DNA from 4 places in the Pseudoalteromonas sp. BSi20439 genome. Region 4 is predicted to be linked to each of the others. Evidence: predicted binding sites of a transcription regulator. Region 4 holds the regulator's gene; each other region holds the start of a gene.
What was found. The regulator sigma-54, encoded in region 4, starts transcription at its own class of promoters, with help from an activator protein. The targets are predictions, from matches to a motif close to GTTGGCACGNNNNTNGNNT.
Positions count from the first base shown of each region.

Region 1: a site for sigma-54 is predicted at 4,107-4,125, ahead of flgJ (flagellar assembly peptidoglycan hydrolase FlgJ). Genes of this name have one in related genera too.
Region 2: a site for sigma-54 is predicted at 1,221-1,239, ahead of P20439_RS04830 (flagellar basal body rod protein FlgF). Genes of this name have one in related genera too.
Region 3: a site for sigma-54 is predicted at 1,657-1,675, ahead of P20439_RS16500 (YggN family protein). Genes of this name have one in related genera too.

Region 1 covers NZ_BADW01000052.1:4,839-10,807, reverse strand. Annotated here, with positions in the region: gene flgL (flagellar hook-associated protein FlgL) at 1-1,063, opposite strand, end outside; gene flgK (flagellar hook-associated protein FlgK) at 1,066-3,072, opposite strand; gene flgJ (flagellar assembly peptidoglycan hydrolase FlgJ) at 3,074-4,069, opposite strand; gene P20439_RS04845 (flagellar basal body P-ring protein FlgI) at 4,206-5,300, opposite strand; gene flgH (flagellar basal body L-ring protein FlgH) at 5,313-5,969, opposite strand, start outside.
Region 2 covers NZ_BADW01000052.1:70-4,428, reverse strand. Annotated here, with positions in the region: gene flgG (flagellar basal-body rod protein FlgG) at 1-420, opposite strand, end outside; gene P20439_RS04830 (flagellar basal body rod protein FlgF) at 442-1,185, opposite strand; gene flgE (flagellar hook protein FlgE) at 1,319-2,704, opposite strand; gene P20439_RS04820 (flagellar hook assembly protein FlgD) at 2,762-3,439, opposite strand; gene flgC (flagellar basal body rod protein FlgC) at 3,453-3,884, opposite strand; gene flgB (flagellar basal body rod protein FlgB) at 3,887-4,297, opposite strand.
Region 3 covers NZ_BADW01000217.1:15,761-21,729, reverse strand. Annotated here, with positions in the region: gene P20439_RS16520 (AzlC family ABC transporter permease) at 1-139, shown strand, start outside; gene P20439_RS16515 (AzlD domain-containing protein) at 139-438, shown strand; gene P20439_RS16510 (glutathione peroxidase) at 528-1,019, shown strand; gene P20439_RS16505 (PA3496 family putative envelope integrity protein) at 1,140-1,325, opposite strand; gene P20439_RS16500 (YggN family protein) at 1,714-2,508, shown strand; gene P20439_RS18700 (hypothetical protein) at 3,267-3,407, shown strand; tRNA gene P20439_RS16495 (tRNA-Ser) at 3,629-3,719, shown strand; tRNA gene P20439_RS16490 (tRNA-Ser) at 3,774-3,866, shown strand; gene P20439_RS16485 (DUF4124 domain-containing protein) at 4,226-4,714, shown strand; gene P20439_RS16480 (aminotransferase class V-fold PLP-dependent enzyme) at 4,698-5,822, opposite strand; gene P20439_RS16475 (monodechloroaminopyrrolnitrin synthase PrnB family protein) at 5,824-5,969, opposite strand, start outside.
Region 4 covers NZ_BADW01000055.1:40,448-46,416, forward strand. Annotated here, with positions in the region: gene P20439_RS05360 (HPr family phosphocarrier protein) at 1-152, opposite strand, end outside; gene rapZ (RNase adapter RapZ) at 170-1,012, opposite strand; gene ptsN (PTS IIA-like nitrogen regulatory protein PtsN) at 1,032-1,484, opposite strand; gene hpf (ribosome hibernation promoting factor) at 1,489-1,776, opposite strand; gene P20439_RS05380 (RNA polymerase factor sigma-54) at 1,803-3,302, opposite strand; gene lptB (LPS export ABC transporter ATP-binding protein) at 3,637-4,362, opposite strand; gene lptA (lipopolysaccharide transport periplasmic protein LptA) at 4,359-4,898, opposite strand; gene lptC (LPS export ABC transporter periplasmic protein LptC) at 4,888-5,442, opposite strand; gene kdsC (3-deoxy-manno-octulosonate-8-phosphatase KdsC) at 5,439-5,969, opposite strand, start outside.

The DNA.
Region 1 (5,969 bases), on a different contig from region 4:
CACCTAAACCAGCTTGTGTAAATACAATTTGTTCACTAGCATTTTTAAGCTGAATTAAACCATCCGATAATGCTTGGTTAATTTGCGCTTCATCAAGTTGTTCGTCATTTAGGCTAATGATCAAATCTTCCAGCGTATTCAATACATTTTCTTTGCTTGGTTTCTCAAGGGTGAAATCAAGCTGCCCAGGTGCTGCCCCCTCAAGTTGAATTTCCATACCTGCAAATTCAATCGGTTCATCGGTTACTTCACCCGTAACGGGTGGTACAAGAGGGTTACCATCACGTAATATTTCATATTGATCAGGCGCTGAAGGCGTTGCACCAGGGATAACATTAACGTTATAGGTATTGATCGTTGGAGAAATAAGCGGATCTGGGTCTGAGTTATAATTATCTTTATGAAAACGGTCAAACTCGCCTTGGTTTTCAACATAAACAGTTCCAGCGGTAATGCCGCCTGTTGGCGTTCCATCGTTTGAAACTACATCGAGTCGCGCATCAACTCGTTCAAATACATTAAAGCCATTATCGCTTGATTTGATCTCAACGCCTTTTGCGATCGTCACTTCGTGTTGGCCTTGATCGCCTTGATATTCGTATTTGCCATTGGTGCTATTAAATGTATAAGTTTGAATATCGTCTTGATAGCCAGAGAAAAGGTATTTCCCTCCTTCAGATTGACTATTCATTAAGTTAAGCAGTGATTTTTGCAGTTCTTTTAGTTCACTGGCAACTGAAGCCAAATCACCTTCATCTAACGAACCATTGCCCGCTCGTATAGTTAACATTTGCGCTTCTAAAATAGTGTCGTTCATACCTTGTAATAAACTTTCTTCGGTTTCTAAACGCCCTTTTAGCTGGTTAATATTTTTGGTCAGCTGCTCATTCGTTTCTATTTTATTGGTGTACAACATACCCTGAGAAATAGCTGCAGGGTTTTCAGAGGTACTCAAATATTTTTGGCCTGTAGTGACACGCTCTTGCGCACCTGCTACATTTTGTTGATTCTCAAGTATTTTATTAATGTTATTTTGATACATTAAATTATTTGATAAACGCATAATTACCTCGCCGCACTCAGTAAAGTGTCAAAAATAGAACGTGCTGCAGACAATACTTGAGCAGATGCAGCATAAGATTGCTGAAAACGCAGCAAATTAGCCGCCTCTTCATCTAAGTTTACGCCCGACAATGATTCATACCAGGCTTCTGATTGTTGTGCTAATGCATCAAATGCAGCACCGTTGGTCATTGCTTGGCTGGTCACTACCCCAACATCAGTTACCAAGCCTGCATAGGCCTGATTCAACGTTTTATGATTATCGGCTGAGGCACTTGCCACTACATTTTGACGTACTAAATCGGTATTTTGTAAATCTGCGAGCTTTTGGCCATTACGGTTATCATCAAAACCGCCTTCATTAAATTCTAAATTAAAGGTATCACCTGTAGCCGGTACACCTTCAATATTAAAGTCAAAACCATAGCCATCGTAAGGCGCTCCAGCTTGAGCGAGTATATTATTAGCAGGCGGTGTAACCGTAAACGTGGTCGTGCCATTACCGTCAGTCAGTTGATATTCGTTAGCATTAGCTGTTTTAACAATGCTAATAGGGCCATTAGCTAGCCCTAGAGGGTTACTAAAACTGCCAGTGGTTACATCGCTCACATCACCCGGTGAAATAGTACCTGTCCCTGTATTATCAAGGCCATCTGCTGTTCTAATTGGTGAGGCCAAAGCAATGTCTTCACCTCGACCACTGGTCAACGATATATTACCCGCAGCGCCACTATTGAGCTTTACCTGAAATTGATCCCCAGCATTACCGACTCCCGTTACATTAAGCTCTAAGCCAAACGATTCCCCACTAGTAATCGCTGCTGAATCGATAATGCCACTGGGTGGGATAGTTGCTAAAGAGGCTGTACCTAAAGGCTCACCTTTATTATCAATAGGCTGAATGCTCACCTCATTAGGATTACCCGTATAAGTGATCACAAAGTCACTGGCTGGTAGTTCGCTGCCTTTACCTGCCTCAACGGTTGCTGACATATTAGCTGTTCCGGTATTTGCTTGATAAACATAAGCACTGACCGTTGGAATTTCAAAAATATCTCCACCTAATTCACCATTAGCATCCATCCCTAAACGGTTTTGCTGATTAAACGAATCGGCAAGTGCAATGCCCATCTGGCCAATTTGATTTTGTGCAGGCACCAAAATATCGTCTCTAAATGCCAATAAACCGCCAATTTTACCTTTTAATTTAGTAGGATCTATTTCCAGTGGCACAGCTTGACCGCCATTTACATCTAAACGTAACTCTTTAAAATTGGCATCTGGATCGCCACTAATCGAGAACAAGTTGAATGACCCATTTTGCATAACAACCGCTTCACCTGAGCCCATAAATACTTGTTTTTCACCATTGGGGCCATCGAGTGTTTCTATATCAATCAGTTCAGATAAATCACGTATTGCTTTATCACGCTCATTATAAGCTGAGCTCGCATCCGCTTCGTTCTTGGTACCATGAACACCTGCAATTTCTTGGTTCAACGAACTAATACTTTCGATTAGCGTATTCGCCTCTTCTGAAAAAATTTCTAATTGCTCATTAACCACCGCTTTTTGCTCTGAAACAATACCTGCAAGCCTGTCCATTTGATCAATCAAATTTTGCGCATCACTCATCACTAATGAACGAGCAACCGTTGATGAAGGTTGATTAAGAGCCTCTTGTACGTTATTGAACATTGAGTTGATACTAGTTGATAAGCTGTTTGATTTTTCTGAAAAGATTTGATCAACTCGACTCGTTTCACTAACAAATTGATCAAAAAAGCTTTTATTTGAGGTATCTCGGTTTAATTGCTTTTGCGCAAACTCATTCAATAATCGATACGTTTGGCCACGGCCTACCTGATTATCAATCATAGTGGTAAACTCGGTGCGCTCACGTACATACCCTTCGGTATTAACATTTGCGATGTTTTTACTTGTCGTTTGCAGTAGCTCAGCGTTAGCTCTAATGCCTGAATTAGCAATGTTTAATAAATTAAACGACATGTTACTCTACTCCTTGGCGGATCACGCTTGTGGCGATATTCTTCAATTCGTTACTGTTTAGCACTCTTTTTATTTTGTCAGCATAGTTAGGGTCGGTTGCATAACCGGCTTGCTGTAAAGAGTCTAAAAATTTGTGCGGCTTTGCTGTATTGTTTAATGCATCTTGATAGCGAGGGTTCTGCGTTAAAAAATCCACAAAATCATTCACACTATCTTTTATTGAGTCATACGCTCTAAAGCTTGCTTGCTTTTTAACTGCAGCGCCTTGCTCAAACTCTAAAGTGACCTTACTGGCTTTTTCGCCCTGCCAACTTTTATCTGACTTTATATTGAATAAATTATTTGAGCTATTGCCATCACCTTTACTGATAATATGTTTACCCCAGCCAGTTTCTAATGCTGCTTGCGCAACCATAACCGCCGGATTTAAACCAATTTTTTTAGCCGCTGTTTTTGCGTGTTCCCACACTGTACTTACAAATTCCTCAGCATTTTCAAATGTGCCAGACGCTATGTTTTGTTCGCTTTTTTCAGTTGAATCAACGAGCGGCACTTTTTCAGTGACCTTTTGGTTTTCTTGATGAGGTAAGGTGCTACCCGCACGTTGGTCACTAAAGAAATCTGACGTTGTACGAAGAACTGAGCCTGGCATAAAGTTTTTTCCATCTGGCGATAGTTGCTGCACAATTAAATCAGCAAGACCTAAAGAGCCATTTGATGAAAGCTCTGTAGCCATCTGTTGGTCGTGCATTTCTTCAAAAAACTTCACGCCACTTGCATTAAATGGGCTTTCTTTGTCTTCAAAAGCCTCATTGGCTTTACGCATACTTTTCAGTAGCATTTGGGTGAAGATAGCTTCAAATTGTGCCGCCGCTTTTTTTAACGCCGCTTTAGATGCATCGGTTGATGCATCACCGCTGTTTAAAGCATCTCGACGCAAAGAGTCTAAGTTGCCTAAATCAAAAAAGTTTTGCTTATCTAGATGATTTGTTTCCATCAGCTTTTTGACACAATAATTAATAATACCTAGTTAAATGCAATAATTGAGCCAAAAGAAGAGTAGCGATGAAAGGTTAAGGATGAAAGGTTAAGGGTTAAAGACCCTAGGGCTTAGGGTCTAGAATCTTATAAAACTAAATTACAACAAGCTGACCGTTAATTGCACCGGCTTCTTTAAGTGCTTCAAGAATCGCCATTAAATCGCCAGGGGCAGCGCCAACTTCATTAATAGCACGAACTAAATCATCAAGGCTGACACCTGGGTCAAATACAAAAGCACGTGAATCATCTTGATTAACGTCAATAATACTTTGTTGGGTAACCACTGTTTCCCCCTCTGCTAAAGGATTTGGCTGTGCCACATTTTGTTGCTCAGCAATGGTCACAGTAAGGCCACCATGTGTAATTGCCGCAGGTTGTAATTTTACATTTTTTCCAATAACTATAGTGCCGGTGCGTGAGTTAACAATTATTTTTGCCGAAGTATCCGCAGGCTTAAACTCTAAGTTTTCAAGAGTTGATAAATACGATACACGTTGCGAGGCATCACGAGGTGCAATAACGCGAATAGAAGCCGCATCGAGTGCTTGAGCGCTATTTGGGCCGATTAAATCATTTATGGTTTTCTCTAAACGTTTAGCAGTAGTAAAATCAGGGCGGTTTAAATTAAAGGTAATATAATCGTTTTGCATAAATGGGCTTTTAACAGCACGCTCAACGGTTGCACCATTTGGTACGCGTCCTACCGTTGGCGTATTAATCACAACGCGACTACCATCAAGGCCTTCAGCGCCTAAGCCACCTACAATTAAACTGCCTTGAGCGATGGCGTAAACATTACCATCAACCCCTTTTAGGAATGTTTGTAATAATGTACCACCGCGCAGGCTGCCTGCACTGCCAATTGATGACACGGTTATATCAATAGTCTGCCCTGGCTTTCTAAATGGAGGGAGTTCTGCATGAACAGCAACCGCTGCAACATTTTTAATTTTTGGCTTTAAACTCGCAGGTAGTGTAATACCAAAACTATTAAGCATGCCTTTAAAACTTTGCTCGGTAAAACGGCTTTGCTCTCCGGTGCCCGGTAAACCAACAACCAATCCATAGCCCACTAATTGGTTTGAGCGCACCCCTTCAACCATAGATACATCTTTAATTCGCTCAGCACTGGCAGTAAATTGCCAGCCTAGTAGCACCATAAAACAAAAAACTTTAAAACCATTCATGTTGAATGTCCTCTAAAAGGGAAACAATGAGCTACTAAAGAAACGCGTTAACCAACCCGGGCTTTGTGCCTCTTGAGTTTGACCCTTACCTGAATACTGAATACGCGCATTCGCAATACGATTAGACTCAACGGTATTATCAGCATTAACATCTTGTGGACGCACTAACCCCTCTAAGCGAATAAATTCTTCACCGGTATTTAGCGTTAGCCATTTTTCACCGCGAATCACCAAATTACCATTTGGTAATACTCGCATCACGTTAACCGAAATATCGCCAACTAGGCTGTTTGATTGATTTGATCTTGAGTCACCTTTAAACGACGCATCACTACCAACCCCAAATTGAATACTATCGCCACCAATATTAACCGGTAAACCACCTAAACCAATAACAGGATCGAGGCTAGCATCTGTTTGTTTATCTGTTTCTGTTTTAGCCGCTTTTGTGGCTTGGGTTGACTCTTGCAATTTAACCGTAATGATATCGCCTGTTCTAAGTGCTTTCTTATCGGCATATAAGTCATTCGATAATTGTGTACTGAATAAAGAGCCAGTTGCTACCACTGACTCCATATTAGGCTCTGGATACATAGGTGCATAGTAGGGATCGTCCTGCACTACTTCATTATTTTGTGTAGATACACAACCGCTTAACAGTAAAGTCCC
Region 2 (4,359 bases), on a different contig from region 4:
TTCAGGCTGAACAACATAACCAGCGCCCGAGGTTACAACACGCCCGTCGCCGTCGGTAGTAAACTGGCCATTACGCGAATAAGCAATATTGCCATCAGGCTGTAAAACTTCAAAAAAGCCAGGACCTGAAATCATCCAATCTAATGAATTTTCAGTGGTGAGCATATTACCTTGCGAAAAGTTTTTTTGGTTAGCCACCACCTTAGTACCCGCGCCCAACATTAAGCCTGACGGCATTTCGGTGTCTTGCGATGAGCGACCGCCTGGTTGATTAATATTTTGGTAGAGTAAGTCTTCAAAAATAGCGCGGCTTTTTTTGTAACCCACTGTACTGGCATTCGCTAAGTTATTTGATATAACCGATATATCTGTTTGTTGAGCGTCAAGCCCTGTTTTACTTATCCATAATGCTGGATTCATAATAATATCCTCACGTTATAGTTAAACGATGCGCATCAGCTGTTCTTGACGTTGATCAATCTCTTCAGCTGTTTTCATCAGTTTTACTTGTAATTCAAATTGGCGTTGATGACTGATCATATCGACCATTTCATGCACAGGATTTACATTCGATTTTTCTAATGTGCCACCTAATACTTGTACATTGGCTGATGTTTCAACTATTTGGCCTGGTTTAGCTCTAAATAAGCCATCGTTACCCTTCTCGAGTGTAGCGTTGTTTGCATCAACCACTTTTAGCCGATCAACTTCTTCTAAAAAGTTAGCCGGTGCACCTTGAGGGCGAACTTGAATAGTGCCATCTTTGCTAAATTCAATTTTTTCAATCGGTACAGGTAATATGACTGGCCCACCTTCGCCAATAACTTGACGACCGTCGCTGGTAGTCAACATTCCTTCAGCCGTTATATTTAACGAACCCACTTTTGTATAGGCTTCATTACCGGAGGCATCCTGAACACTCAGCCATGCATTATCACTCATAGCAATATCAAGGCTGCGACCTGTTTCGACAACACCGCCCGATGTCATGTTAGATCCTGGGCGCTCCTGCATAGCAAAAACACGAGTCGGCAAACCTTCACCGAAAGCCTGCATTGACCGTGCTTGCGAAAAATCAGATTTAAACCCAGTGGTATTCGCATTTGCCAAATTATTGGCTTTAAGAGCAAGCCCTTGCATGCTTTGTTTAGCGCCAGATGCCGCTATGTAGACCATTTTATCCATAACATCGACTCATTAAGAAATCTATGTATGAGTAAATGCAATATAAGTGCCAAATTAAATTTAAGTGTGAATAAGATTTTAGGAGAGGAATAAAAAAGGCTGCACTAAGCAGCCTTAGTAAATCAAAATATGATTATCTGATCTGAAGGATGTTCTGTTGAATAGTTGAGTTAACCTCAAGCGCACGAGAGTTTGCTTGGAAGTTACGCTGCGCACTAATCAAATCAACCAGCTCATTGGTTAAGTTTACGTTAGACTGCTCAAGAGCTGACGAATTAATGTTGCCTAGTGTGCCTGAACCTGGCTCACCCGCAATTGGTTCCCCCGAGGTCAAACTTTTTTTCCATGAAGTGTCACCTACTTGCTGCAAACCTTGTGAGTTTGAAAAGCGCACCATAGCTACTTGACCAAGGAAGGTTGAATCACCATTACTATAAGATGCAACTACTTTTCCATCGGTACCAATATCAATACCCGCTAAACGCCCTACTGTCGCACCATCTTGCTCAAGTGCTTTTACCTCAAAGCGGCTTGCATATTGGGTTGGTACTTTGTTAGCTGTACCAGCTTGATCTCGCCAATTGATCTCTATATCTGCAGGAAAACTAGCACCATTGGTTAGTATATTCGACAGCCCAGGAGTACCTCCTCCGCCAGCAACTACAGACAAAGGATTAAAAGTATTAGCTACATTAGCTGTTGTTGTGCCATTTACAGTTGTGGTCGAAGGTAAACCGCTCGAATCAAATTTAAACGTACTAATAGGCTCAAACGGAAGAGCTGGTGTTCCATCCTGTTCAACGCCATCACTACCAAAAGATTTGCCATCAAGCGTAGCATGCACATCCCATTGATTTTCATCACCAGGGACTGATGGATCGTTCTTCACAAAGAAAAACTGAAGCACGTGAGGTTCACCCAAAGAATCATAAACAGTTGTTGATGTTGATGAATTATATGTTGCGCTTTCAGTAGGATTAAAAGGAAGCGTTGGCGCGTCTGCACGGGAGTCTAAATTAAATGAGCTGTAAACACTAGAGGTCGCACGTGGAGAACCCGACGAGTCAGGTATTTGCAAAGCAGAAGAAGTACTCAAGCTCACAGAGGTAGTATCACCAGTTGCTTCGTCAACGGGGAACCCTTGTAAAAAATTACCTTTAGCATCGACAACAAAGTTATCTTTGTTCAGCTTAAATGCACCTGCTCGCGTGTAGGTAAAATCTTGGGCTCCCAAGTCTTGGCTCATAGCAAAGTAACCTTCACCGGTAATCGCTAAATCCAGTGAGTTATTAGTAAACTGTAATGAGCCTTGATGAAATTGCTGGGCAACCATGGTGGTTTGTACACCATCACCATTTTTAGTTTTACCTGCACTAAATACTGATGAAGCATATACATCAGCAAATTCAGCACGTGACTCTTTAAAGCCTGTGGTATTTACGTTGGCAATGTTATTGGCGGTAACATCCAAATCTTTTTGTGCGGCAGCAAGGCCTGTTAATGCAATATTGAAGCTCATAATTAACCTCTAACCTAAAAATATTTAGCCTGATGGCTAAAAAATACATAAAATCTATTACGCGATTTCTGCGACATCAGTCAGCCTAACCGCACCTTCTTTGGTATTAATAATAATGCCGCTTGAGCCATTAATATTAACACTCTCAATATTTTTGAATGAAGCAATTGGGAGGCTTGAAAATTCGCCATCCGTACTGCCTTCAGCTTTAACCTTGTATTCACCAGGAGGAAGCCGCTCACCCGCTTCATTTTTACCATCCCATGCAAAGCGCACTGCACCTGCAGGCTGAGTACCTAAATCAATGGTTTTAACTAACTGCCCTGATGCATCTTCAATACGAAGTGTTAAATTATCTACCGGCTTTTCAGCAACAATAGCTCCCTTAACCTCACCCGACTCATTTAGCTCAAGCGTGTCAGACTCCAGCAGTGCTTGCTTACCAACCAGTGTTGATGCTTGCAATGCCGAATTTGATGTCATCGATGCGGCTAAAGACTCAAAATTAGAGTTTAAATTTGAGATCCCTTCAGCCATAGTAAAGTTTGTCATTTGCGCAATCATCTGATCATTATCAGCTGGTTTGCTTGGATCTTGATATGACAATTGCTGTGTTAACAACGAAAAGAAATCTTCTTGGGTTAACGCATCACTTTCCTCTTTTTTTGGCACTTGCTTATCTTGCCAACGTAAAGAGTCCATGTAGGATGAAGAAGTGCTAATATCGTTACTCATGAGCTACCCTCAGTTACCGCTGACCTAGCAGCAGTGTTTTACTTAACATTTGCTTAGCTGCATCAGCAACTTGAACATTTGTCTGATAAGAGCGAGATGCAGAAATCATATTTGCCATCTCCTCAACAACATTCACGTTGGGTTTATAAATATAACCATTTTCATCCGCACTGGGATGGTTTGGGTTATATTCAATTTGTAGTGGTTTATCACTCTCAACCACTCCTAACACTTTCACACCAACGGCAGAGCCCTGTGGGTTGCTTGCTGACGCTGACGCTTTTGTTAGCTCCGCAGCAAATACAGGTTGTCGCGCTCGGTACGTCTCATTTTGTGAAGAGCTAATTGTATTGGCATTAGAGATATTACTTGCGGTGGTATTTAATCGCACGTTTTGTGCACTCATACCAGAACCAGCAATATCAAACACATTATATAAACTCATAATTAGGCTCCTTGACTACCGAGGGCTTTTTTCAGGCCTTTAAACTTACCATTAAGAAACTGGACACTGGCCTGATACTCCATAGCATTCTGTGTATACAAGTTTCGTTCCACCTGTATATCAACCGAGTTACCATCACCTGTATCTGTTTGATTTGGCGTACGAAATAATTCATTACCACCTACGCTTCGGGTACCACCGGCAATGTGTTTTTCATTGGTTCTTACCATGCTATTGCCGCTTAGTTGGTTAGACTTTGCCGTTTTTAATGCTGAGGCAAAGTCGATATCTTTTGCTTTATAGCCGGGCGTATCAGCATTTGCGATATTAGTAGCGAGCATTTCTGCTCTTTGCGAACGGATCAACATCGCATGCGGATGCACGCCTAATGCTTTATCAAAACTGATAGCCATAACTACCTCCAAAAAATTGACTTAGCATCAATAAAGCAATAAGTAAGCCAGCAATGAAAAGT
Region 3 (5,969 bases), on a different contig from region 4:
CACGGTCATTGTTGCAGGGATCAGTGCCACTTTATTAAAAAGTACAGGCTTTGAATTGTGGTTAGTATGCTCAGCGCTACTCGCGATGAGCGCAGGTTACGCTGTTACCAGATTAGTGCAAAATAAGGATGCCAAATAATGATGACCACTATTTTGCTAATGGCATGTATTACCTTTTTTACTCGTTATTTATTCTTACACCGCGCATTACCTTTTAAAGTAGGGCCTAAAATGCAGCAATTTTTAAGCTTTAGTGCACCTGCGGTTTTAACGGCGATTTGGGTGCCTATTGTATTTATAAATGACGAAGGTATAAACCTAAACTGGCAAAACCCTTATCTCAGTGCAGCTATAGTCGCTATTGTTGTTGCTTACAAAACTCATAATATTTACTTAACTACCTTGGCCGGTATGGGGCTATTTTTAATTTTAAATTAGCAGCAAGCGCTGTAGAAGTGACTTAGACTTTGTAGATCATCACGCAAAGGTTAGACTATGCAAAATAAACCAATAATAAGCGTATTTATATGCACCCATTCCATCAACTAAAGACTACCAGCCTGCAAGGCCAGCCTATCGACTTTAAAGAGTTTGAAGGTAAAGTTGTACTAATAGTAAATACCGCGAGTGAGTGTGGATTCACTTATCAATATAAGTCGTTGCAAGCATTACATGAAAAGTATGCAAGCCAAGGCTTAGTCATTATAGGTTTTCCTTGTAACCAATTTGGTCAGCAAGAGCCCGGTGACGCGGAGCAAATAGCGCAAGGTTGTTTAATAAATTATGGGGTTAGTTTTTTAATCGCAGAAAAAGTAAATGTAAATGGCCAGCACACAGATTCAGTTTTCCGCTATTTAAAATCTGTACTGCCTGGATTTTTAACACGAAAAATTAAGTGGAACTTCACAAAGTTTTTAATAGCAGCTGATGGCACACCCATTAAGCGCTTTGCGCCTATTACCAAACCTGAAAAACTAGAAAAAGTAATTAAAAAAGCATTGCTCAAAGCTAAAGCTTAATCCTTAAAAAGTATAAAGAGGCTCAAAGCCTCTTTATTGCCAACCTACAGCGCTTTTAAACAACCACCTAAGTAATGATTAAATGCTAATATGTTGGCGCTTATTTGTACTAGCGACAGCCTAATCAATATAATCGTTTAAGTCATCTTCGCCTAGGTTTTTACGCAAGCGTTTTTGCTCAAGGTAATCCTCTAACTTTCTTTTTACCTTTTGCTTTTTCTTGTCGTGTTGATTACGCCCGACCATTTCGTATTCGTCTTCAACAAAATCATCATCTAGCGCATCGTAACTAAATGTCTTACCCACAACCCACTCCATAAAGTGTTTGAGACCAACCTCGGATTTTTATATCGCGATAATTGGTGAAATTAAAATGTTCAACATAAATTCACTGTACAAATTTACGTCAAAATAAAGCCACATCGCTATCCTAAATAGTCTCTGTGTCAGTATTGTGAATAAATAGCGCTAAATTTCAATTGTGGAAAGTGAGAGTTTTTTATCGTATCGATAAATTTTATTTATTAGTATTTAATTATTGGTTATTTTGACCAAAACTTAGCCTTTCCTTTAAGTTTGCTTTTAACTACACCTCAGCCAAAAACACTCAACCAACTGTTTTTAAACACTAAAAACTATTGGCATCAAACTTGTTATAAGTTAATTATCATCAGCAAAAAAACAGAGAATAAACATGAAAAAATTATTATTAGTTAGCGCAATACTGTGTACCCCAGTAGCAATGGCCCATAACAATAGCGACTCTTCAATTTCATTTAGTAACGATGAATGTAACGTTGAATTTAAAAACGATGTACGCATCAAACCCAATGAGTTAGAAATTTTTAAAGCCGATAACCAGCGCATGTTATTTACCGCTGAAGGTGAGCTGTCTATCAATGGCGAGCAAGTAGCATTAAATAGTACACAGCGCCAAGCATTGACCGACTACACTGACAATTTACGCGTGCAATTACCTGAAGTAGCTAATATTGCCCTTGAAGGGGTTAAAATTGCAGGTGTGGCATTAGAAGAAGTTGCCAATGCGTTTAATATTGACGGCCTCGATAATATTTCAACCCTGATGGAGGATATTCATCAAGAAGTTGAAGGCACTTTTTATCAACAAGGTACTTTTGTGATGGGTCAACAAAGCTTTACTCAATTTGGTGAAAATTTTGAACAGCAGTTTGAACAACAAATAGAAACAGCTGTTGAATCAGCAGTAATGGAATCAATGGGCAGCATTTTAGTGGCATTGGGTTCTGAGTTAATGAGTTCAGGCGGTGACATGCAAGCATTTGAAGAGCGCATGGAAAATATGGGCGCACAAATAGAAGAAAAAGTGGAGCTGCATGCCAAAACACTTGAAAAGCGTGCAAATTCATTATGTGGTGATTTTGTTGCAATAGCACAACAAGAAACGCAACTAACCGCTCAAGTTCCTGCAATTAAGGGTTATGAGTTATTTACTATTAAACAGCACTAAGCCCTAAATTGACATTAATCTCCCTGTGCGGCATTTACTTTTAAGTTATGCCGCATTTTGCGTTTTATACCCTCTTTAAAACCATTTAACTCAAATAATAGACTATTGAGCGGATCTACCCTTGCTGAGCAGCGTTGTTTTGTGGCTTCATAGTAAAATACAAACCAAAGTATAATCTTCGCTTCGCTCTAGAATAGTTAAAATGCCACCCAAGCTGATGATTGTAAGCCCAAATTGCAAACATAATTAAACCCATCTTTTTAGATTTATATTCATGAGATGGTACGTTCCCCAGTTAGAAGCGTTTTAAAACGCAACTAACTCCAAAGTGCCTAGTAATCTAGGCACTTTTTTTATGCTTATAAACTATAAAATGCTCTTTTTGTAAGTTTATTTAGCGCCTCTTTTACGATAAATAATTAACCAACTATAAATAACATGTTAAATCTTATAGCAGAGTCGCTCCCGCCACTTAAATTAAAGATATTTTAATCTGAATAACTATTCGCAAAAAGTCTTTATAATGCAGAAAAACAATTAAACAAATCAAAAAACCCCGATATAAAAGCAAGATAAAGAAAATTTAAAATGAATAATTATACAATTTAAAATAAAAAACCGATTAACTGCCAAGCAAATAAACCCACTTCAGATTAAAAAAACTAATAGCTCACCAGCAATTTTTATCGCTTTATTTTTAACCATATCGCGGGCAATATGCGCATGTTTTCAACAGACACAAACTCGGAGCGAATAAAATGAACCCAATTAATACACTTAACCAAACAGCCACAACTCACGTTGCCGTTAAGCCAACTAATCGCAAAGCAAGAATGCTTGCTAAACTTAACCGTTACGGAAAAAAATTAGCACTTGGCGGTGCAATTCAATACAAATAATCACCCAACCATGATTTTGTATTGTTGCAGCAAACACCCAACCTCTAAATGAAGACTCTTCTTTAGCTCCTCCTGTTTGCTGCCAGCCACCTCATAGCTAAAAATCACCTTAAATCTTCATTATTTATAAAAAAACCGCATTTACGCTCACTTTTTAAGCAAACGATCTTTTTGCTATTTACACAGACTACTCACCTAAGTATTATCCTGCATCACGACGTGGAGAGATGGCAGAGTGGTCGAATGCACCGGTCTTGAAAACCGGCAGGGGTTTATAGCCCCTCTAGGGTTCAAATCCCTATCTCTCCACCACTTATTTGTATTAATTGGTTTTATTCCGATTAATAACACGCAGAATAATGCGTCGGAGAGGTGTCCGAGTGGCCGAAGGAGCTCCCCTGCTAAGGGAGTATAGAGTTTGTAGCTCTATCGAGGGTTCGAATCCCTCCCTCTCCACCATTACTGAATATAAGCCACTTAATTGTGGTTTTTTTGTGCCCAAAAATAAGCTTTGCTGCTAATTGGGAGGGTGAGAGCCCTCGACTGGGTTCGATAAAGTGTCTGGAACAGTTTAGGCCGCTGCAAGCGTCGCGTAGCGATTGATTACAGGGATGTAAGCAAGTCTATCCCTCCCTCTCCACCATTACTGAATACAAGCCACTTAATTGTGGTTTTTTTGTACCCAAAAATTTAATAACTTTCATTAGTTTATACGTTTTAAATGGCCTACTTGGCTTAGGCTATTAAATTAAACAAATTGTATGGTGTTATAACTTAGTGCATTATAAATGGTACTTTAAACCAGCTTAGGTTTAACCATGACAAAGCTAATATTACTACTGTGTTGTTTAGGTGCCTGCACTGTCAGCACAGCAAGTGAAGTAACCATTTATAAATGCACCATTAAAGGAGTACCGACCTTCAGTCAAACTCCGTGCGCTAAAGACGCTAAAGTGATCACGCTTAAAAACGTCAACATTATGCAAACCAATGCATCTAAATCTGAAAACACGCCAGTTACCGACACCTCAGTTGATGACTACCTAGAAATGCAACAAATAGAGCGCGATATTGTGCAGCTTGAGCTTAAAATAAAGCAATACCAGCAGGAATACGCGCAAAAGAAACAGCAAGTCGGTTACATGACCCAAGATAAAGCAAATCGTTTAGGCGCTGATTCGATTGCAGATGCAATTGCGACAGAAACTGCGGCACTTAAACAACGATTTGATCCGCAAATTAAACAAGCACAGCAACAAATAGCGGCACTCACTCAAAAAAAACAACAGCTTAGTCAGCAGCCTTAACTGCCTTTTTCACCGTAGCAATAAACGTTTGGATCTCTGACGCTGTATTGTATATGTGCGGTGAAATACGGATACCGAGTTTGCGCACATCCACACTTATGTTTGCTGCCTCCAATACCGCTAATACGGTTTGTTGATGCTCTGCAAAATCTAAAATAGCGGTACCACTGCACTGTTCTTTATCGTTTGGCGATACTAAAAAAGTCGCCAGCTGCTGCTGGATCAACGTTAACAACGCTAAATTATGCGACCTGACGTTATCGACTCCAAACTGGGCAATATATTCAATGCTATTAGCAGCAATAACATAAGGGAGTATAGAAGGCGTACCACCCCAAAACCTGAGTGTTTTAGCGCTATATTGAAAATGCGTTATATCAAACTCGAATGGATTTTGATGTGAAAACCAGCCAACATCTTTTGGTTCACATTGCGTTATTTGCTTTGGATTTACCCATAAATAGGCCGCACCTGGCCCCCCGCATAACCACTTCACACTTGAGCCAATCATAAAGTCAACATTTAACGCCGTTAGATCGACAGGGATAACCCCTGCCGATTGCGCCACATCAATTATTGAGAGTGTATTCGTGACTTTACTAAGCGCCACAATATCGTTTAAAGGAGCTTGTACACCCGTATTAGAATAAACATGGCTGACAAACACACCATCAATCTCTGGAGTTAAATATCGCCGCCATACCTCCCTGTCACTTAAATCTTCATCCTCGGGGATGTAACGTATTGTTGCACACGCAGGGAGTGCTTTTTGCATTACAAACCCCATACTTGGAAAATCGGCCTGCGCCATTAATACTGTGCAGTGTGGTTTATTAAACACGGGATGTGACATAAGCAATTTAGTTAAACCGCTAGATAAGTTAACCTGAGGACAAAACTGCTCACTTGGCGCATTAAATAGCTGCCCTAAAGCACCCGTAAACTTTTCTATAGCCGGTAGCCATTGCTGCCATGGCTCTTTGGCACTTTCCTGCCAAGGAGTAAAAAAATGCTCAGTAGCATTTTCTAAAGTACTTTTTAGAGGACGACCAACAGAGTGGCTTAATAAATAGCAACCCTGCGGCATGCAAAAATCATTTTTAGCCATATTAATTAATCCACTGTTTTAACGTATTTAAGTCATCAAAGCGCGTATTAATATCGTCTCGCTTAGCTGCTGCACGTCTATCCCTTAATTTAGCTAAGGAATCGAGTAATACTGGCAATGGCGGTCCACTGGCAGTGACTTTATCAA
Region 4 (5,969 bases):
AGTGCTAATACACTATCGCCAGCGGCTTGTTTATCGTCTTGAAATAAAGTGATTGAGGCATCAAATTGCACAGAAAGCTGTGCCAGTACTGTTGCCGCTCTGGCATGCAGGCCTAATTTGTTTTTTATTAAAAATGTGTTTTCTAACCGCATTACTATTCTCTTTGATGTTATTCTTGTTCTCTGTGACGAATTTTTACATTAGGATGACTCATTGCAAAACTTTCACCTATAGTTTGCGCTAAGTAAACAGAACGGTGTTGTCCACCAGTACAACCTATGGCTATGGTCAAATAGCTGCGGTTATTTCTTTCTAAATGCGGCAACCATGTTTGTACAAAGGTTTGAATTTGCCATGTAAATTTTTGTACTATGCTGTGGCTGGCTAGGTAGTCTTTTACCGGTTGATCTAGCCCTGTGAGTGGCTTAAGTTCAGGCTCCCAATGCGGGTTTGGTAAAAATCGGGCATCGAATACGTAATCTGCTTCTTTGGGTATACCGTGCTTAAAACCAAATGACTCAAAGGTAATGATCAGTTGTTTGTCTTTTTTACCGAGTATTTTTTCACGGATAGACTCAGCCAGCTGATGCACACTTAAATCAGTGGTATCAATCATATGATCAGCATGATTGATCAAAACATCCAGTAGTTGTTTTTCTTTTTTTATTGCTAAATCAAGCGGTAGAGAATCAATAGAAAGAGGGTGAAGACGCCTAGTTTCCGAAAAGCGTTTAATTAATGTTTGATCGTCACTGTCTAAATAAAACACCGTTGGTTTAGTGAAACCAGGTAAATATTCAATGATTTCATTAAACTGTTGCTGCTCTTTAGGTAAGTTACGCACATCAACACTTACGGCAATTTTGTTGTAGCTGTCGGAAACACTTCGAACAAGAGATGGTAATAAATTTAAAGGAATATTATCTACACAATAATAACCTAAATCCTCAACAACCCGTAACGCAACAGATTTACCAGAACCTGAGCGACCACTTATAATTATTAATTCCATTTATCACCCTTTATTGTTACTACGGTTGACTGACAATGACTTGGTACAGCTCATTGTCGGATTTTGCCGCCCGTAATTGCTTACAAAATTCTTTATCGTTGAGCTTATCTGCAATGGTAGCTAAGGTCTTTAAATGCTGTTGATTGTCACCGTCGGGGACAATTAAGGCAACAAAAATGTCGACCGGTCGGTTATCTATCGCATCAAAATTAATAGCCGTTTCGCTCACCAGTATAAGTGCAAGAGGCTCTTGTGCACCACTCATACGACCATGTGGAATTGCAATTCCTCGGCCTATACCTGTGCTCCCTAGCTTTTCTCTAGCGGTTAACGCGTTGAGAATATCTTGTTGGGTTAAATAGGGCAGTTTATTGTGAGCCAATTCACTGATAAATTCTAAAATTCTTTTTTTACTATTAAAAAGGACCGCAGCTTTACTGCAGTCCTGACAGATAAGTGAGCTTAGTTTCATAGTGTTAGTGTCGAGCAAGTTTCTCTTTGTGTTTAATTACTTGACGATCTAGCTTGTCAATCAGCGAGTCTATAGCGGCATACATATCTTGATGTTCAGTAGAGGCAAAAATTTCAGCGCCACTAACATGAACGGTTGCTTCAGCTTTTTGGTTTAGTTTTTCTACATCGAGAATAACATGCACATTCGTTATGTGATCAGTGTGCCTCTGCAGCTTTGCAAATTTACTATTTACGTAGTCTCTAAGCGAGTCAGTAATATCTACATGGCGACCAGTTAAGTTCAGTTGCATAAACATTTTCCTCTTTGTTGTACGCCTTAAATCAAACTTTTTCGTTGATTCGACGGGGGAATAGCTAGAGATTCGCGATATTTTGCAATAGTTCTCCTTGCTACTTTAATTCCTTGCTCTGCCAATATATCTGCAATTTTACTATCACTCAATGGTTTAGCTGAGTTTTCTGCCGCGATTAATTTTTTAATTAATGCGCGAATTGCTGTTGATGAACATTCGCCACCGTTTTCAGTGCTTACATGGCTTGAAAAGAAATATTTAAGCTCAAAAATACCCCGTGGTGTATGCATGTATTTTTGCGTAGTAACACGCGAAATAGTCGATTCGTGCATTTCTACCATTTCTGCCACATCATTAAGCACCATAGGCTTCATCGCCTCAGGACCATGTTCAAAAAAGGCCTGTTGCTGTTGCACAATACAGTTAGTTACTTTAAGTAGCGTGTCGTTTCTACTTTCTAGACTTTTTATAAACCATTTTGCTTCTTGCAAGTGTGAGCGAATAAACTGGCTATCACCACTTGATTTAACAGTACGTGACATAGCCGCATATTGGCTGTTTACCCTAATTTTAGGCATGCTATCAGGGTTTAGTTCAACCACCCAACGCCCTTTAATTTTTTTAACCGACACATCAGGAATAACATACTCTGACTCTTCTCTGACAATAGTGTCTGCCGGTTTTGGGCTAAGGGTATGAATTAACGTCATGATCTCTTTAAGCTCATCTTCTTTGAGCTTAGTTTTTTTCATTAACGTGCGATAATCACGTGCCGCTAGTAAATCAATATGATCGGTTAAAATCATTTTTGTTTCGTTTAAAAAAGGCGTGTCTTTATCAAATTGATTAAGTTGAATACACAAACACTCTTGTAAACTACGCGCGGCTATTCCTACTGGATCAAATAATTGAATACGCTTTAATACCGCTTCTATTTCATCAAGTTCAACTTCATCTTCGTCGTCGTTTTCTTGATTAAAGCTTTCTAAAATTTCTTCACAGCTAAGGGTTAAAATACCTGAGTCGTCCACGGCTTCTACTATTGCAATCGCAATGGCTTCATCTGTAGGACTAAATGGCGTCAGTTGCAATTGCCACATTAAATATTCATGCAGCGTTTCAGTTGAAGAGCCTTGATAAATTGATTCATCTTCAGGCATCGGTCCCGATGAAGAGGCAGGTGCTGCGCTCATGTATTCATCCCATGTAACGTCCATTGCCATATCATCGCTAATGGTGTCTTTGCTCATGGCTTCGCCGCTGTCTTGCTCATACTCGCTAGGTTTTTCGTCAGCTGAAGCACTTAGCGTTGATTCATCGTTATCGGCTTTTTGTTCGTTTTTACCCGCAGCATCTTCGCTGTAATCTTGTTCTTCAACTTCAAGCAAGGGATTGCTATCGAGCGCTTCTTGAATTTCTTGCTGGAGATCCAATGTACTGAGCTGCAATAAGCGAATTGCTTGTTGCAACTGTGGAGTCATTGTAAGTTGCTGGCCCATGCGCAGCTGTAATGATTGCCTCATTTATCTCTAACAATCCTTTTAAATTACGGTCTGTTGACCTTTACGGATTAAAATTTGTTCAAACTAGGGGCGGTTTAATCGCGGCGCGAGGTTTGTAACCTAGTGGGCTAAGTCAAAACCGAGCAACAAAAAGTAAATCGTCCCTAGGCAGAACCCGAAGGCCAGCGCCTGTTTGGCATTGATGCTGCGTTATCGCCTATTTATGGGGAATACCACATCACATAGGCTCTGCCTTGCCTAAATACCAAACAGACTGCTGCAAATTCAACCTTGAAAGGTCAACAGACCTAAGTATAATTAATCTTAGCAGATGCTTAGTGGAATAACACAAATATTAGAGCTTGAACTGCTCGCCCAAATAAACATCGCGTACTGTTTTATCGTTTAATACGTAATCTGGAGTGCCTGATGCAATTAACTCCCCATGAGAAACTATGTAGGCTTTTTCACAAACATCAAGTGTTTCGCGTACGTTGTGATCTGTGATCAATACGCCAATCCCTCGATTTTTAAGATGCTCTATGATCTTTTTAATATCTAATACAGAGATAGGATCAACCCCTGCAAAGGGTTCGTCTAATAGTATAAATTTAGGATTTGCTGCTAATGCCCGGGCAATTTCAACACGGCGGCGTTCACCGCCTGACAGAGCCATACCTTGGCTGTCACGAATATGCTGAATGCTAAATTCATCAAGTAAATTATTTAAGGTATCTTCACGTTGTTGTTTATTAAGCTCTTTACGTGTTTCTAAAATAGCCATTAAGTTTTGGTAAACCGTCAGCTTTCTAAAAATCGATGATTCTTGTGGTAAGTAACCAATCCCTAGGCGAGCTCGGCTGTGCATTGGTAATAAAGTGATATCTTGATCATCTATTGATATTTTACCTTTATCGCTCGGTACAAGCCCTACAATCATGTAAAAGGTCGTGGTTTTACCTGCGCCATTGGGGCCAAGTAAACCGACAATACTGCCAGCTTCGACTTCTAGGCCAACATTTTTCACCACTTCACGGCCTTTATAGCTTTTTGCTAATAGCTCTGCTTTTAATGTGCTCATGGTTGGCCTTTATCGTCTTCTTTTTTGTTTTCAACAGGCACCAAAATGGTGTGTACACGATCGGTTGAATTTTCATCTTTTTCTGCGCTAATCAACTGCTGCTCTATATCGTAGGTGATACTTTTAGCGGTAATTTTTTGACCTGCTTGAGCGATGCTGGCATCACCGATTAAGGTTAAAAAACGTTGCGATACATCATAGCGAACTTCATTGGCACTGGCGCTCATGATGGTGCCATCAGCTTGTGTTTCTTCAAAGTAAGCAGGGCTACCTGTGGCAATTAAAAGTTGCTTATTCTCGCCTAAGTCATCACGTTTATGTACTTCTAAACGATCGGCGGTAATGCGGCGATTACCATGAATAATTTCAACATTCTTTTCAAAAATGCCCACGTTTTCTTTTAATTGACCTTCCTGTCTGTCAGCACTAATTGAAATTTGATTAGCCACAGGGGCTTCAACGGCCTCCTCTGCATGGCTATGAAATGCAATCAGTAGTGAAGGAACAATTAAAATTTTAAATAGGTTATTGGTCATAATATAGGGTTCGCGTATGGTTAATAAGTTTAATCACTTCGGTTTTTAAATCGGCTTCAAGGCCTTTACCGATGATTTTTAAATTAGGTCCTGTAATAACGACTGGCTGCTGTGACTGCATAGTGAGTAGTTTTATATCTACATTGATGCTATCGGCTGTGATCGTATCGATCATTGCGTTATCGACTAAATTTAGCGCTTTCACATTACCCTCTAACACCAGTTGCCGATCGTCGTAGAGGGTGGCTTCATCAGCGTTAATACGCCATGTTTGCTGTTCGTTATATAACGTAAATATAGGTTTTTCAAAAAAGGTAAAACCGAGTTGTTGATATAACTCCATTTTTACCGCAGTCACTTTATGGCTTACTTTACCTTGATCATTGTAAGCGGTTTGTTTTAGCTCAATCGCGGTATAATCGGGTCTAGCAATAACTTGAGTTTGTTCATCCGCAACAATATCTACCTGAGTAAAGTAAGGATACCAAAGCCAAACCATACAGCTTATGAATAAAACGCTCAGTATAATGCGCGCCACATTCATGAACTGGTTCCTTGGCTGGTAAGTGGCTTATTGTTTTCAAGCATTAGTAAGTCTGTTAACTCTCTTACTGCGCCAAAGCCGCCAGGCAGCTGAGTAACATAATGCGATAAACGTTTAATCAGCGGGTGGGCGTCGTTCACGGCTACTGCAAACCCGACTTTTTCCATTACTGGCATATCAGGGCCATCGTCGCCTATGTAGGCAATTTGCTCATCGCTAAGCGCTAATTTTTGTTTTAATTCTTGATAGGCGATGAGTTTGTCTTCTTGGCCTTGGTATATATGTTGTACGGTTAAACTACTCATACGTTGTTGAACTATTTGTGAGTGACGACCTGTGATCACGGCAACTTCAAAACCACTATTAATAAGGGCTTTAATGCCAAATCCGTCTTTGGTATTAAATGCTTTGAGCTCTTCACCTTGGTTACCAAGATAAATACGCCCATCAGAAAACACACCATCAATGTCGCAAATTAATAATTTTATTTTTTTGGCGCGCGCTTTTGCATCATCACTTAACGGTTG